DNA from 3 places in the Sphaerisporangium sp. NPDC049003 genome. Region 3 is predicted to be linked to each of the others. Evidence: riboswitches for the same ligand, from Rfam matches in the RefSeq annotation. Region 3 holds a riboswitch; each other region holds the start of a gene.

Region 1 (5,071 bases), on a different contig from region 3:
AGGGACGACGTCCAGTGCCAGTCGTCTGCGGCCTCCTGCCGCCATCCTGGCCGACGCAGCACGAGCAGGGGGACCTCCGCCGCCGCGGTTGCGCGTACGGCCGAGGCGGTGATCCGTTCGGCGAACGGGTGGGTGGCGTCAACCACGGCCCTGATGCCCTGCTCGCGCAGCCAGTCGGCCAGGCGTTCTGGCCCGCCGAACCCCCCGACGCGCACCTCGCCCTCAGGAAGGCGGGGATCGGTCACACGGCCCGCGAGCGAGGAGATCACGCGGACCTCGGGACGGGCCGCCAGCGCCGCCGCCAGCGCCCGCGCCTCACCCGTCCCCCCGAGAACGAGCACGCCTGACCTCACCAGACGCCCCTGTCCACGGACACGAACCCGGATCCCTCCATCACGCCCCGGACCGTCTGGACGTGCCGGCCACCTGGCGGGCCGCGGTGACCGCGGCCGTCGTCTCCTCGATGTCCTCGCAGTGCAGGCTCCGGCCGCCGGCGTCGACACGGTAGCCGTCGCCGGTGGCCACCACGAGTACGGCCTGCCCGGCGGGCCGTCCGCACCGGCGCTCGCACCCGGCCCAGTGCACGCGAAGCACACCGGCGCCCGGCGCGCGGGCGGTGGTCGCCTGGATGTGCGCGATCGACGCGGCGTCCGCCTGGACATCGGAGAGTGACTTCGCGCAGCCGGGTCGTCCGGTGCAGGCCGTGACCCCGGTCCACGGGGAGGCGGGATCGGTGACCAGGCCGGTGGCCGCGAGCCTGGACAGCCATGACTCCGCGTCCGCTCCGCTGACGCCGGGCACGACGGCGCCACGCCATGGCGTCAGCCGGATCTCGCCGTCGCCCGCCTGCGCCGCCGTCGCCAGTGCTCGCGCCTGGGCGCCGGTCAGCCGGCCGAGCGGCGGCATGACGACGAGCGCGACCCGGGGGACGGCCCTCTCCCCGGGCCCGGGTACGGCCCCCCGCGCGGGCCGGTGTACCAGGCCGAGCGGCGGCGATGACGGCACGTCCGGGGAGACCACCGGCACGGGGTCGTGCTCCCCGGACCCGGTGGGGCCGTCGGCGTGGGCGGGCGTCCCGACGCGGGCGGAGCCGCCGAGGTGGGTGGCGATCCTCGCCGGGCCGTCGTCGAGTTCGGCCATGCGCCAGGCCGTCGAGTTCTGGGCGGTTCGTTCGGCGAGGAAGGCCTCGGCCGCCGCCATCATCGCGGATACCGCCTGTGTCGGGGCGAGGCGTACTCCGTGGTCCTCTCCCGCCAGGAGGAGCGCCCCCTCGACCGGCTCTCCGCCGGCCGGCGCGGGGATCGGGACGAAGGTGAGGTCGGCCTTGAGGGCGGGCAGGTCGCCTCTGCCGTCGTCCAGGGCGAACAGGAACCGGCCGGGCAGTCCCGCGAGGGCCGGGCGGGAGCACAGCGCCTCGTCCAGTTCGCGTACGAGCGGTGCCACCTCGATCAGGCCGCGACCGTCGAGCCCGGCCATGGGGGAGGCCAGGATGTTCCGCACACGTTCATGGGTCGCGGAGGGGAGCAGCCCCGCGGCGGCCATCCTCGCGGCGAACGCGGTCTCCCCCTCGGCGTTCAGCCCTCGTACCTGCACGTTGGCACGGGAGGTCAGCTCGACCACCCCGGAGCCGAGGGACGTGGCGGCGGCGCCCAGCTCGCGCAACTGGGCGGCGGTGAGGACGCCACCCGGCACCCGGATACGGGCGACGGCACCGTCCGCGGCCGGATGCGTCTGCAACGCACCGGGACAGGCGTCCACCCGCGACCTGTCCGGGGGTTTCCGGACGTGGAATCGCGACGAGGACTCCGGAAAGTCGACGACAGACACGTTGAGGATGTTAACCCGACTTCTCGCAATAAGTCGGACTCCGTGATCTGATAGGGGAGCGACGGCACAAGGAGGAAGCCGGTGTGAATCCGGCGCGGTCCCGCCACTGTCACCGGGGAGCGAACCCCATCCAAGGCCACGGCCCGGCAACGGGCGGGAAGGCCGGGGTGAGCGTCGATCCGGAAGCCAGGAGACTCCAGGCCGTGTGGACCCACGACCCGGGGCGCGGACCCCGAGTGAGGATGTGCCGTGCGCCATCTCCCCGTACTTCTGCTGTCGACCTCCGACACCGACCTGCTGAGCGCACGCGCGAGCGGCGCCCCGTACCGCCTGGACAACCCGGCGCGGCTCGCCGTCGAGGACCTCTCCCCGCTGCTCGACGACGTGGAGCTGGTCGTCGTCCGCCTGCTCGGCGGGCGGCGGGTATGGGAGGAGGGGCTGGACATGCTGCTGGCGGGGCCCCGCCCCGTCATCGTGCTCGGAGGCGAGCAGGCTCCCGACGCCGAGTTGATGGAGCTGTCCACCGTCCCCGGTGGAGTGTGCGCCGAGGCGCACGCCTATCTGGCGCACGGTGGCCCGGCCAACCTGGCCGAGCTGTACAGGTTCGTGTCCGACACCGTGCTGCTCACCGGGCACGGCTTCGCGGCCCCCGCGCCCACGCCAAGCTGGGGCGTCCTTGAGAGGACCGACGGCGCCGAAGGTGAGGGGCGGCCGGTCGTGGGGGTTCTGTACTACCGGGCTCATCATGTCGCGGGGAACACCGGGTTCGTCGAGGCGTTGTGCGGCGCGATCGAGGACGCCGGAGGCCGGGCGCTGCCCGTGTACTGCGCGTCGTTGCGCACCGCGGAGCCCGGCCTGATGGAGGTTCTCGGCGGCGTGGACGCGCTGGTCGTCACCGTGCTGGCGGCGGGCGGCACCCGTCCGGCCACCGCCTCGGCGGGCGGCGACGACGAGGCCTGGGACGTGGGGGCGCTCGCCCGGCTCGACGTTCCGATCATCCAGGGCCTGTGCCTGACGGGAGACCGGGAGACCTGGGCGGCGAGCGACGACGGGCTGTCCCCGCTGGACGCCGCCTCGCAGGTGGCCATCCCGGAGTTCGACGGGCGGATCATCACCGTGCCGTTCTCCTTCAAGGAGGTCGACGAGGAGGGCCTGACCGTCTACGTGGCGGACCCCGAGCGCGCGGCCCGGGTCGCCGGCATCGCCGTACGGCACGCCGCGCTGCGGCACGTGCCCCCGGGGGACAGGCGGATCGCGGTCATGCTGTCGGCCTACCCCACCAAGCACGCGCGGATCGGCAACGCCGTGGGCCTGGACACACCCGCCAGCGTGGTCCGCCTGCTGGCCGCCATGCGCGCGAGCGGGTACGACATCGGGCCCGAGGGCGAGGGCGGCCTGCCGGGCGTGGACGGGCAGGACGGCGACGCGCTCGTCCACGCGCTCATCGCCGCGGGCGGCCAGGACCAGGACTGGCTCACCGAGGAGCAGCTCTCCGGCAACCCCGTGCGCGTCTCCGCCGCGCGTTACCGGGCCTGGTACGCCACGCTTCCCGAGGACCTCCGCGCGGGGATGGAGCGGCACTGGGGACCGCCGCCCGGCGAGCTGTTCGTCGACCGTTCGCGCGACCCCGAGGGGGAGATCGTGCTGGCGGCCCTGCGCGCCGGCAACGTCGTGGTGATGGTCCAGCCGCCGCGTGGGTTCGGCGAGAACCCCATCGCGATCTACCACGACCCCGACCTGCCGCCCAGCCACCACTACCTGGCCGCCTACCGCTGGCTCCAGGACGGGTTCGGCGCGCACGCGGTGGTACACGTCGGCAAGCACGGCAACCTGGAGTGGCTGCCGGGCAAGTCCGCCGGGATGTCCGCCTCCTGCGGGCCGGACGCCGCGCTCGGCGACCTGCCGCTGATCTACCCGTTCCTCGTGAACGACCCCGGCGAGGGGACCCAGGCCAAGCGCCGCGCCCACGCCACCCTGGTCGACCACCTGGTGCCGCCCATGGCCCGCGCCGACACCTACGGCGACATGGCGCGTCTGGAGCAGCTCCTCGACGAGCACGCCTCCATCGCCGCGATGGACCCCGCCAAGCTCCCCGCGATCCGCGCCCAGATCTGGACCCTCATCCAGGCCGCCCGGCTCGACCACGATCTCGGGCTGGACGACAGGCCGCACGACGCGGAGTTCGACGACTTCCTGCTGCACGTCGACGGCTGGCTGTGCGAGGTCAAGGACGTGCAGATCCGCGACGGCCTGCACGTGCTGGGTCAGGCGCCCGTGGGCCGGGCCCGCGAGGACCTCGTGCTGGCGATGCTGCGCGCCCGGCAGATGTGGGCCGGGGCCGAGGCGCTACCCGGGCTGCGCGAGGCCCTCGGCCTGGCGGAGGACGGCAGCGCCGCGCGGGCCGACACCGACCGGGCCGAGACGGTCGCGGCGGCGCTCGTCCACGGCATGGAGGAGCGCGGCTGGGATCCCGGCGCGGTGGAGGAGGTCTGCGCGGCCGTACCGCCGGTGGCCGGGGAGGCGGCGGGGGTGGCCGTACCGCCGATGGCCGGGCGGATCCTGCGCTTCGCGGCCACCGAGATCGTTCCGCGGCTGGCGAGGACCAGCGACGAGATCGGCGCCGTGCTGCACGCGCTCGACGGAGGGTACGTGCCGGCGGGGCCGAGCGGGTCGCCGCTGCGCGGGCTGATCAACGTGCTGCCCACCGGCCGGAACTTCTACTCGGTCGACCCCAAGGCCGTGCCGAGCCGCCTTGCCTGGGAGACGGGGCAGGCCATGGCCGACTCGCTGCTCGCACGCTACCGCGCCGACACCGGCGACTGGCCGCGCTCGGTGGGCCTGTCGATCTGGGGGACCAGCGCCATGCGCACCTCCGGTGACGACGTGGCCGAGGTGCTCGCGCTCCTCGGCGTACGACCGGTGTGGGACGAGGCGTCCCGCCGGGTCACCGGCCTCGCGCCGATCCCCCACGAGGAGCTGGGCCGCCCCCGCGTGGACGTCACCGTCAGGATCAGCGGCTTCTTCCGCGACGCGTTCCCCCACGTCGTCGTGATGCTGGACGACGCGGTGCGGCTGGTCGCCGGGCTGGAGGAGCCGGAGGAGGTCAACTTCGTACGGGCGCACGTGGTGGCCGACCGCGCGGAACACGGCGACGAGCGCCGGGCCACCACCCGCGTCTTCGGGTCGAGGCCGGGCGCCTACGGGGCGGGGCTGCTGCCGCTGATCGACAGCCGCAACTGGCGCG
Region 2 (5,071 bases), on a different contig from region 3:
AGTCCGCCCGGCTGAGCCGGGCACTCGGCGAGCTGGGCCTGCGCGCCTGAGCGGCCACGGCCGCCGGGGAGAGTGTCGAGGCCGTTCGCCGACGCCGACGCCGACGCCGACGCCGTCTCGGTCACCGGCACCAACCGCGTGGCAGCGTCGCGACCGCGTGCGTCGAGCCGAAAACCCTTGTCGTCGATGATCGGTCTGGCTCTACTCTGGCCGGGCGGTGAGGTCTTCGATACGGAAGGGTTGGTCATGGACGTCGAGTGGTCGGTCTACCCGAAGATGGCGCGGCGTGCGGGCCCTGTCCCGCACACCGGCGGCCCGTGGGTGGCCACCGAGAAGATCCACGGCGCGCATCTGGCGGTGGTGTGCGACGGCACATCGGTATGGCCTGCCAAGCGGCGGGTCCTGCTGTCGGAGGCGGAGCTCGACTCCTTCTTCGGGCTGTCGCGGATCTGGCCGGATCTGGCGGTCACGGCCGCCGAGATGGCCCGGTTCCTGCGTGGCCTGGAGGGGTTCGATGGCAACCTGGTGCTCTATGGGGAGTTGGCCGGCGGTCACTATCCGCATCCTGAGGTGACGGCGGTGCCCGGCGTCCAACCAGTGCAGACAGGCGTGTGGTACTGCCCTGATCTGGTATGGATCCTGTTTGACGCGGCCTTCGAGACCGAAGAGGGCGTCGTCTGGCTCGCCGATGACACCCTGCGCCAGGCGGCCGCTCGGGCGGGAGCGCGTTGCGTGCCGCGCCTCGCCGAAGGGGCGCTGTCCACGCTCGGCGAACTACCGCCGGCCTTTTCCAGCCGGCTCCCCGCACTGCTCGGGTTGCCCGCCTTGGCGGACAACCTCGCCGAGGGGCTGGTGCTCAGACCGGCCGGGCGCTGGAAGGCGAGCACGCGGGCCATCCCGCGTCCATTGGTCAAACGCAAGCATCCGCGCTTCGCTGAGGACTCCCGCTATCAGGGTGCCCGGCCGTATGTGCCGCCGGTCGAGGGAGCGGCAGGTGTCCCGGGATGGCTTGTCGCCGAGGCGGTCGAGCGGCTCACCCCGGCGCGTGCGGCAGCGGTGCTGAGCAAGCTCGGACCCGCCACCGCGATCGAACCACTGGCCGAGGAGATCCTCACCGACCTCCTCGACGACCTGGAGGAGGACCTCGGGGGCCTGGAACCCGGACAGCGCACCGCGCTGCGAGGCGCGCTCGCCACAGGCGTCGCGGCACTGGCTCGCATCGATCACGACCACCGTGCCGGGGGTCCCCCGGTCGCGGGGGATGGCGCGGCTGCCGGGGGACGCACAGGGCGATGATCCCGCCGCCCGGCGACGCCGCTCCGGCCGCAACCCCTCTCCCCCTCCAGAGCGCCCTCGATTTCGTGTCACGGTTCGTTGAGGAGGTAATCCATGGTGCGAGTGGCAGTAAGTAACGGCCCCTGACACAACCTGTAGGGGTTGTTGTGGCGGCGCCCACTACATGTAGGATCCTGATCGTTGCTGGTTCGCTCTGCGGAGCGAGGTAAGAGGGAACCCGGTGCGATTCCGGGGCTGCCCCGCAGCGGTGAGCGGGAACGACCGCCGTCACATGAGCACTGGGCAGCGGAAGGCCTGGGAAGCGACGGCCACTAGGCGTGAGAAGACGCCCGCGAGTCCGAAGACCTGCCGGTGACATGTCGTCCAGGCCTCGAGGGAGGGCCGCGGACGGGGTATCCGGCCTGCCCGCTCGGCGCGACGCCTGCCGGTCGTGCTCCGACGCGTGCCCTCCTTGCGGGGATTCGAGCGCAACGAGGGAGAGCACGTGACCGTGACACGCGATTTGCCACTGCCGTACCAGACCGGGGACAGGCGCCTTGCCATCGAGGAGGCCGCCGCCCGGGTCGTCACCGATCCCGCCAACTCCCGGATCGCCGCCGGGCTGCTGGCCGAGGAGATCGCGGACGAGGCGGCGGCGCACGGCGTGCGGACGTTCTCGGAGTCGATCGCCGCCACGCACGCGGCGGGGCTGATCCAGGATGAGCTGGCCGAGTTCGTGCGGGCCAACGCGGACGTGCTGGACGAGCTGGTCGACCCCGAGGGCGACGCGCGTTTCGAGTACTTCGGGCTGCGCACCGTCTACGACCGCTACCTGCTGCGCCACCCCGTCACGCGCGGCGTGCTGGAGGCGCCTCAGCACTTCTTCCTGCGCGTGGCCTGCGGGCTCGCCGGCACGGTGGCCGAGGCCGCGGAGCTCTACCGGCTGATCTCCACGCTGTCGTACCTGCCCAGTTCGCCGACATTGTTCAACTCCGGGGCGCGGCGCCCGCAACTGTCGTCGTGCTTCCTTCTCGACTCGCCCCGCGACGAGCTGGAGGCCATCTACGAGCGGTACGGCCAGATCGCGCGCCTGTCGAAGTACGCCGGGGGGATCGGGGTCTCCTGGACCCGCGTCCGGTCGCGCGGCTCGCTCATCCGGGGGACCAACGGTCACTCCAACGGCATCGTGCCCTGGCTGCGCACGCTCGACTCCAGCGTCGCGGCGGTGAACCAGGGCGGGCGGCGCAAGGGCGCGGCCTGCGTCTACCTCGAACCGTGGCACGCCGACGTCGAGGAGTTCCTGGAGCTGCGCGACAACACCGGCGAGGACGCCCGCCGCACCCACAACCTCAACCTGGCGAACTGGATCCCCGACGAGTTCATGCGCCGCGTCGAGGACGACGGCGTCTGGTCGCTGTTCGACCCCAAGGCCGTCCCCGAGCTGGTCGACCTGTGGGGCGAGGAGTTCGACGCCAGGTACCGCGAGGCGGAGGAGGCCGGGCTCTACGTCCGCCAGCTCCCCGCGAGGACCCTGTACGGCCGCATGATGCGCACCCTCGCGCAGACGGGCAACGGCTGGATGACGTTCAAGGACGCCGCCAACCGGGCCTCCAACCAGACGGCCAGGCCCGGGAACGTCATCCACCTGTCCAACCTGTGCACCGAGATCCTTGAGGTGACCAGCGACGCCGAGACGGCCGTGTGCAACCTCGGCTCGGTCAACCTCGCCGCGCACCTGGTGGACGGCGGGGTCGACTGGGCCCGGCTGCGCTCCACGGTGGCGACGGCCGTCCGCTTCCTCGACCGGTCCATCGACCGGGGCTTCTACCCCACACCCGAGGCGGAGGCCGCCAACCTGCGCTGGCGGCCGATCGGCCTCGGCGTGATGGGCCTCGCCGACGTCTTCTTCTCGCTGCGGCTTCCCTTCGACTCGCCGGAGGCGCTCGCGCTGTCCACGCGGATCGCCGAGGAGATGGCGCTCGCCGCCTACTGGGCGTCCGCGAGCCTCGCCGAGGCGCACGGGGCGCATCCGTCGTACGCCGACACGCGCGCGGCCGGGGGAGTCCTGCACCTCGACCACTTCCCGGCGGCGAACCCGGTACACCCCGCCGAGTGGGCGGAGCTGCGCGAGCGCGTCGCGGTCACCGGGCTGCGCAACTCGCTGCTCCTGGCCGTCGCCCCCACGGCGACCATCGCCTCGATCGCCGGATGCTACGAGTGCGTCGAGCCGCAGGTGTCCAACGTCTTCAAGCGCGAGACGCTCTCGGGTGAGTTCCTGCAGGTCAACCGCTACCTGGTCCGCGATCTGCAGGAGCGCGGGCTGTGGACGCCGCAGGTCAGGGACGCGGTCAAGCGCGCCGACGGGTCCGTGGGCGAGATCGCCTCGGTTCCCGAGGACCTCAAGGCCCTGTACCGCACCGCCTGGGAGCTGCCGCAGAAGGCGCTGATCGACCTGGCCGCCGCGCGGCAGCCGTACATCGACCAGTCGCAGTCCCTCAACCTCTTCATGGCCACCCCGACCATCGGCAAGCTGTCGTCGATGTACGCCTATGCGTGGCGGTCCGGGCTGAAGACCACGTACTACCTGCGCTCGCGTCCGGCGACGCGCATAGCGCAGACCACCGTGGCCGCCGAGTCCACGGCAGGCTCCCCGTCGGCGTCCCCGTCGCCGTCCGCGCGCGGCGCGGACTCCGTCCAGACGTTCGAGGTCGTGCCCGACCTCGCGGCCGTCGCGTGTTCCCTCGAAAACCCCGAGATCTGTGAGGCCTGCCAGTGATGCTGCTCGACCCCGGAATGGACCTGACGCTGCGGCCGATGCGGTACCCCGAGTTCTACGAGCGGTACAGGGCCGCGATCCGCAACACCTGGACGGTCGAGGAGGTGGACCTCCAGTCCGACCTCGCCGACCTCGCGAAGATGAGCCCGGGGGAGCGGCACCTGATCAACCGCCTGGTGGCGTTCTTCGCGACCGGCGACTCGATCGTGGCCAACAACCTGGTGCTGAACCTGTACCAGCACGTCAACGCCCCCGAGGCGCGGCTGTACCTCTCACGGCAGCTCTTCGAGGAGGCCGTGCACGTGCAGTTCTACCTCACGCTGCTGGACACCTACCTCCCCGACCACGACGAGCGGGCCAAGGCGTTCGCGGCGATCGAGCACATCCCGTCGATCAGGGACAAGGCGGAGTTCTGCTTCCGGTGGATCGACTCGATCAACGGGCTCAGCCGCCTCGCGACCCGGCAGGACCGCGGGGCCTTCCTGCTCAACCTGATCTGCTTCGCCGCCTGCATCGAGGGCCTGTTCTTCTACGGCGCCTTCGCCTACGTGTACTGGCTGCGCTCGCGCGGCCTGCTGGGCGGGCTGGCGACCGGGACGAACTGGGTGTTCCGCGACGAGTCCATGCACATGGAGTTCGCCTTCTCGGTGGTGGACACCGTGCGGGCGGAGGAGCCGGATCTCTTCGACGACGAGCTGGGCGCCCAGGTGACCCGGATGATCGAGGAGGCGGTCGCCGCCGAGCTGGCGTTCGCCCGTGACCTGTGCGGCGAGGGCCTCGCCGGCATGAGCGCGGACCAGATGCGCGAGTACCTCCAGTACGTCGCCGACCGGCGCCTGGTGCGGCTCGGGCTGCCCATCCGGTACGGCACGGCCAACCCGTTCGCCTTCATGGAGCTCCAGGACGTGCAGGAGCTGGCGAACTTCTTCGAGCGCAGGGTGTCCGCCTACCAGGTGGCGGTGGAGGGCACGGTGAGCTTCGACGAGGTGTTCTGAGCCAATCTGATTTCCCCCAACCGAT
Region 3 (5,071 bases):
ACCGTGGCGCGCCAGCGGAGGCAGCGGTGCATGGAGCCCTCTCGCTGATCATCCGCTCTCCTTCATGAGCCGCCGTATCGGGGCCGGAGGGTGTCCGGCCCCGAAAACAGACGGTCAGGCGGAGGAGGAAGTGATCTCGGTGCGGATCTGCTTGGCAGCGGTGACGAGGTTTTCCAGGGAGTCGCGGGTCTCGGGCCAGGCGCGGGTCTTCAGGCCGCAGTCGGGGTTGGCCCACAGCCGGTCGGCGGGGATGGCGGACAGCCCCTTGCGCAGCAAAGAAGCCACCTCCTCGACGCCGGGGACTCGGGGGGAGTGGATGTCGTAGACGCCGGGCCCGACCTCGCGGGGGTAGCCGGCCTGGGCGAGTTCCTCGGCCACCTGCATGTGGGAGCGGGCGGCTTCGAGGCTGATGACGTCGGCGTCCATGTCGTCGATCGCGGCGATGATCTCGCCGAACTCGGCGTAGCACATGTGGGTGTGGATCTGGGTCCGCGGCCGCGCCCCGGCGGTGGCCAGGCGGAACGCCTCGGTGGCCCAGGCGAGGTAGGCGGGGCGGTCCGCGGCGCGCAGGGGCAGCGTTTCACGGAGCGCAGGTTCGTCCACCTGGATGACGGCGGTGCCGGCGGCTTCCAGGTCGGCGACTTCGTCGCGCAGGGCGAGCGCGACCTGCCGGGCGGTCTCGCCGAGCGGCTGGTCGTCGCGGACGAACGACCAGGCCAGCATGGTGACCGGGCCGGTGAGCATGCCCTTCACTGGGCGGCTGGTCTGGGACTGGGCGTAGGTGGTCCAGCGCAGGGTCATCGGGTGTGGGCGGGAGATGTCGCCGGCCAGGATCGGCGGTCGGACGTACCTGGACCCGTAGGACTGGACCCACCCCTGCTGGGTGGCGATGTATCCGTCGAGTTGCTCGGCGAAGTACTGCACCATGTCGTTGCGCTCGGGCTCGCCGTGCACGAGCACGTCCAGGCCGCTCTCCTCCTGGAAGGCGAGGATCTCCCGAATCTCAACGGCCATGCGCTCGTCGTAGGCATACTGGTCGATGCGCCCGGCGCGCAGGTCGGCGCGGGCGGCGCGCAACTCGGCGGTCTGGGGGAACGAACCGATGGTGGTCGTGGGCACCAGCGGCAGGTCCAGATGGTTGCGCTGGGCTCGCGCCCGTTCCGCGTAGGGTTCAGCCCGCCTGGTGTCCTGCCCGGTCACCGCAGCCGCGCGTTCGCGGATCGCCGGGTCGCGGGTGAGCGCGGACGTCCTGCGGGACTCCAGGGCTTCGCGGTTGTCGGTGAGGTCGTCAGAGATGGCGCGGACACCGCGGTTCAGACCGCGGGCGAGGGCGACGATCTCGGCGGTCTTCTGCCGGGCGAAGGCCAGCCATGGCCGGATCTCAGGATCGATCTCCGTCTCGGCGGCGGCGTCCAGCGGGACGTGCAGGAGCGAGCAGGACGCGGCGACGTCCACCTGCCCGGCCAGTCCGAGAAGGGTCGCCAGGGTGCTCAGCGACTTCTCCAGGTCGTTGATCCAGATGTTGCGGCCGTCCACGACGCCCGCGATCAGACGCTTGCCCGGCAGCCCGCCGGCGGCCGCCAGGTCGTTCAGGTTGGCGGCGGCCGGGCCGGTGAGGTCGAGCCCCAGACCCTCGATCGGCGCATGGGCCAGCACAGACAGGGCTTCCCCGAGGTGGTCGAAATAGCCGGCGACCAGGATCTTCGGGCGCTCGGTGAGTGAGCCCAGCCGCTGGTAGCAGCCGGCGACGGCGTCCAGGACGGCCTGCGGCTGGTCCTGGACCAGGGTGGGTTCGTCGAGTTGCACCCAGCGGGCGCCCGCTTCGTGCAGTGCCGCGAGGATCTCGGCGTACACGGGCAGCAGCCGGTCGAGCAGGGTGAGCGGGTCGAAGTCCGCTGGGGCGTCCGGCGCCGGCTTGGCCAGCAGCAGGTAGGTCACCGGGCCGACCAGGACTGGCCGCGGGTTGTGTCCCAGTGCCAGAGCCTCACGCAACTCGCTCACAGGCTTGGAGGGGTCGGCCGCGAAGACGGTGTCCGGGCCGAGCTCGGGGACCAGGTAGTGGTAGTTGGTGTCGAACCACTTGGTCATCTCCAGCGGCGCGACGTCCTGAGTACCGCGCGCCATCGCGAAATAGCCGTCCAGCGGGTCGGCCCGCACGGCGGCGCGATGCCGCGGCGGGATCGCGCCGACCATGACCGTGGTGTCCAGCACGTGGTCGTACAGAGAGAAGTCGCCGGTCGGGACCTCGTCGATCCCCGCCTCGGCCAAGCGGCGCCAGTTGTCGCGGCGCAGCCCGGCGGCGACGTCGAGCAGTTCGGCGTCGGTGGTGCGGCCGGCCCAGTAGCCTTCGACGGCCTTCTTCAGTTCGCGGCCCGGTCCTTGGCGTGGGTAGCCGTACACGGTGGCCAGCGCGGTGGGCGCAGGGGAACTCTCGGCCATGAAACTCTCCTTCGCGAGTCACGGAGACCTCGACGGAACCCCGGGGCGAAGGCACGGCAGATGGTGCGGACCCACGGTCAGGTCCGCGTCGTCACGCCGGCCCTCCCACGAGGCCGTCGAACGTCACCGCGCGCGGTCGCGCGCGGGCAGTGGCAGGTCTTCGGACTCGTGGGCGCCCATCTCGTGCCTACTGGCCGTCGCTTCCCGGGTCCTTGGATCGGATCCAGTGCGTGTGACGGCGGTCGTTCCCACTCACCGCTGCGGGGCAGTCCCGGATTCACACCGGGTTCCCTCTTACGACGCTCCTGCCTGGCGGGCAGGGCGAACCGACTGCACCCCCGAGTCTAGAGTGCCGCAGCGGCTCGGGCGAGTGCTCGACGTGCCGGGACCGGGTCGGTCGCCGCGAATGGGGGTGGTCGGGGTGTGGCGCCATGCCGATCCGCGCCGACTTGGTGACGATGTTGTGGAACGCGGGCGCGGATCCCGCCCTGGTCGCTCAGTGGATGGCCGAGACCCAGGTCCAGCAGGTAGCCGCTCAGGCGCAGCTACGCCAAGTGAGCGGCGGGCGTCGGATGACACGAGGAGATCGATGCCATGGTGACCGCGATCGAGGACCACGTTCAGGTTCTGGCGGAGGCGGATCCGAACGACAAGGCTCAGGTCGACGCGGAGATCGGCCTGCGGCTGACCTACTACCCCGAGAAACAGCTAGTGGAGGCCCAGTCGCAACCGGACCTCCACATGCGCGAAGGGTACGTGTCCGAGGGGGGAGACGAACCAATTGCACATCCCTTCGCTCTCACCACCCGCTTCCTGCTCGGCCAGAGGTGAGCGGTTGTGGAAACCGATCTCTCCCTGGCTGTGCGCCGCATCCGGCGTACGACGATCGCAGGTGTCGCACTACTGGCGCTGATCGCGGCGGTCGTGTCGTTCAGGCACATGCACGAACTCTGCCTACGCCACGGTGAGGATCACTTGGCCGCAGTGCTGATCCCACTCGCCGTCGACGGCCTGATCGTCGTCGCCTCGATGTCCATCCTCCTGGCCAACCGCTACGGCTCCTGCGGCGGCCTCCTGGCGTGGAGCCTCCTCGTGGTCGGCAGTCTCGCCAGCCTCGGCGCGAACGTCGCCGTAGCCGAACCCAGCCTGATCGGCCGCCTCATCGCCGCCTGGCCCTCGCTGGCTCTGATCGGCAGCTACGAGCTTCTGATGTCCCAGATCCGCCGCTCTGCGGGAGGACGGGCCGAAGCTCAAGAGCTGGCTGTCATCAGCCCTGACCCTCCCGCCGATGCAGAAGCCGACCCCGTCGAGCTACAAGAAGATCAGGAGGAGGACACCGTCTCCGCTGAGCCGACCGGAAACGGCCGACTGCTGCAGCGAGAGGCCTGGCGGTGGGCGCAGCAGAACCGTCAGGCGGACGGTGATCTACCCAGCGGTGTCGCCATCGCCCGGGTCTTCGCCCGCAGCCCCCGCTGGGGCCGCCTAGTCAAGAAGGCCGGCCTCGCTGGCGAACTGCACTGATGCGGGGATCGAAGGTTGAAAGGCAACGCAACTCAGAGCTCTTCAATGAGCGAGCGAATGTTGCGGTAAAGCTTGTCCGCTCTGCCCAATCGTCGCGACGCGTTCGCGGTGTGGGCAGCGTGTGCGCGCTCACCCACGACGTAGTCGCAGTAGCCGGCGGCTGCGGTCAGGTACATCATGTCGACAAGATCATTTTCTGCCCAGTGTAGCTGTCCATCAGAGAGCTTCTCGTGGAGAACCTCCCGAAAAAGGCCCAGCGTTGGCATGGAGGGTAGGCCTTCTTCGCTGTGGTTGAGGGCCCAATCGGACATTTCGTCCGGTGTGATGCCAGCGCGATGTGCCTCTTCAGGAAGTTCTCGTCCCAGGTCAGCAAGGAACTTCGCGTGAGTCCGCCTGCGCTTCATCTCCTTACCGGTCGGGTTATCCCGTAGGAACTCCGCGAACTGCTGAAGGCTGGCTGCCCATCCAGGAGCGGGAGCCATTGGGACATGTCCGGCGTCGAGGATCGCGTCGATGATTCCGCTGATGCATTGGATGGCATGAACGGCCCATTGCGCATGTGGCGGTAGACCAGGGTCAACACGGGGGAGCATGCTGTCTCGGCCCGAGTGGACGGCACCCGGTTCGAGCGTGATAGCCGCAGGTGGGAGGAGGCAGCGTTGGCGGTAGCGGATCGTCAATGCTTGCCGCAGTTCAAACCGGCGCAGGTCGAGTGGATCGCGTAGTTGCCAGCCGCCCGAGAGCTGGAGGATTGTGAGTGCTCGCTGGTAGCGCTGTTCCCGGTCGACCTGTTTGGCTGTCTCTGCCAGATGCGCCGCAGACATGGGTAAGACCACCTTGTGAGCTTTCGCGAGCTCGATGAGCTGTGCTGAGGCGCTGCGCTCGTGTTCATTCTCGACACGGTCCGGCTGGTGGATCGTATTGGTGAGTGTGCTCCAGTGGTTTTGATCGAGATAGATTGTTGGCCGCCCACGCACAGGAGCGAAATCTGTGGGCTGCGGTAGAGCTACAACGATGTCGTGCCCGCGCGTGGTTTGGAGTTTCAGCTCCCATGACTGCGGAAGCAAGGTCGAGGACGCTATCGCACTTGTGGGTCCAAACTGGTCGTGCC

What was found. A riboswitch is a leader RNA that binds a small molecule or an ion and turns the genes downstream of it on or off. The one in region 3 is predicted to bind cobalamin.
Region 1: it holds a riboswitch for cobalamin, as region 3 does, so the genes downstream of both, cobN (cobaltochelatase subunit CobN) here and metE (5-methyltetrahydropteroyltriglutamate--homocysteine S-methyltransferase) in region 3, are expected to answer to the same signal.
Region 2: it holds a riboswitch for cobalamin, as region 3 does, so the genes downstream of both, ACGFIV_RS07385 (ribonucleoside-diphosphate reductase subunit alpha) here and metE (5-methyltetrahydropteroyltriglutamate--homocysteine S-methyltransferase) in region 3, are expected to answer to the same signal.

The regions. Positions count from the first base shown of each region.
Region 1 covers NZ_JBICTU010000006.1:240,754-245,824, forward strand. The annotation lists gene ACGFIV_RS09115 (cobalt-precorrin-6A reductase) at 1-341, opposite strand, end outside; gene cobG (precorrin-3B synthase) at 394-1,827, opposite strand; cobalamin riboswitch at 1,846-2,043, shown strand; gene cobN (cobaltochelatase subunit CobN) at 2,077-5,071, shown strand, end outside.
Region 2 covers NZ_JBICTU010000005.1:183,484-188,554, forward strand. The annotation lists gene ACGFIV_RS07375 (tripartite tricarboxylate transporter substrate-binding protein) at 1-50, shown strand, start outside; gene ACGFIV_RS07380 (RNA ligase family protein) at 73-1,296, shown strand; cobalamin riboswitch at 1,464-1,664, shown strand; gene ACGFIV_RS07385 (ribonucleoside-diphosphate reductase subunit alpha) at 1,781-4,051, shown strand; gene ACGFIV_RS07390 (ribonucleotide-diphosphate reductase subunit beta) at 4,051-5,046, shown strand.
Region 3 covers NZ_JBICTU010000036.1:57,243-62,313, reverse strand. The annotation lists gene metE (5-methyltetrahydropteroyltriglutamate--homocysteine S-methyltransferase) at 115-2,439, opposite strand; cobalamin riboswitch at 2,594-2,736, opposite strand; gene ACGFIV_RS31375 (hypothetical protein) at 3,034-3,270, shown strand; gene ACGFIV_RS31370 (DUF2637 domain-containing protein) at 3,277-3,960, shown strand; gene ACGFIV_RS31365 (hypothetical protein) at 3,993-5,071, opposite strand, start outside.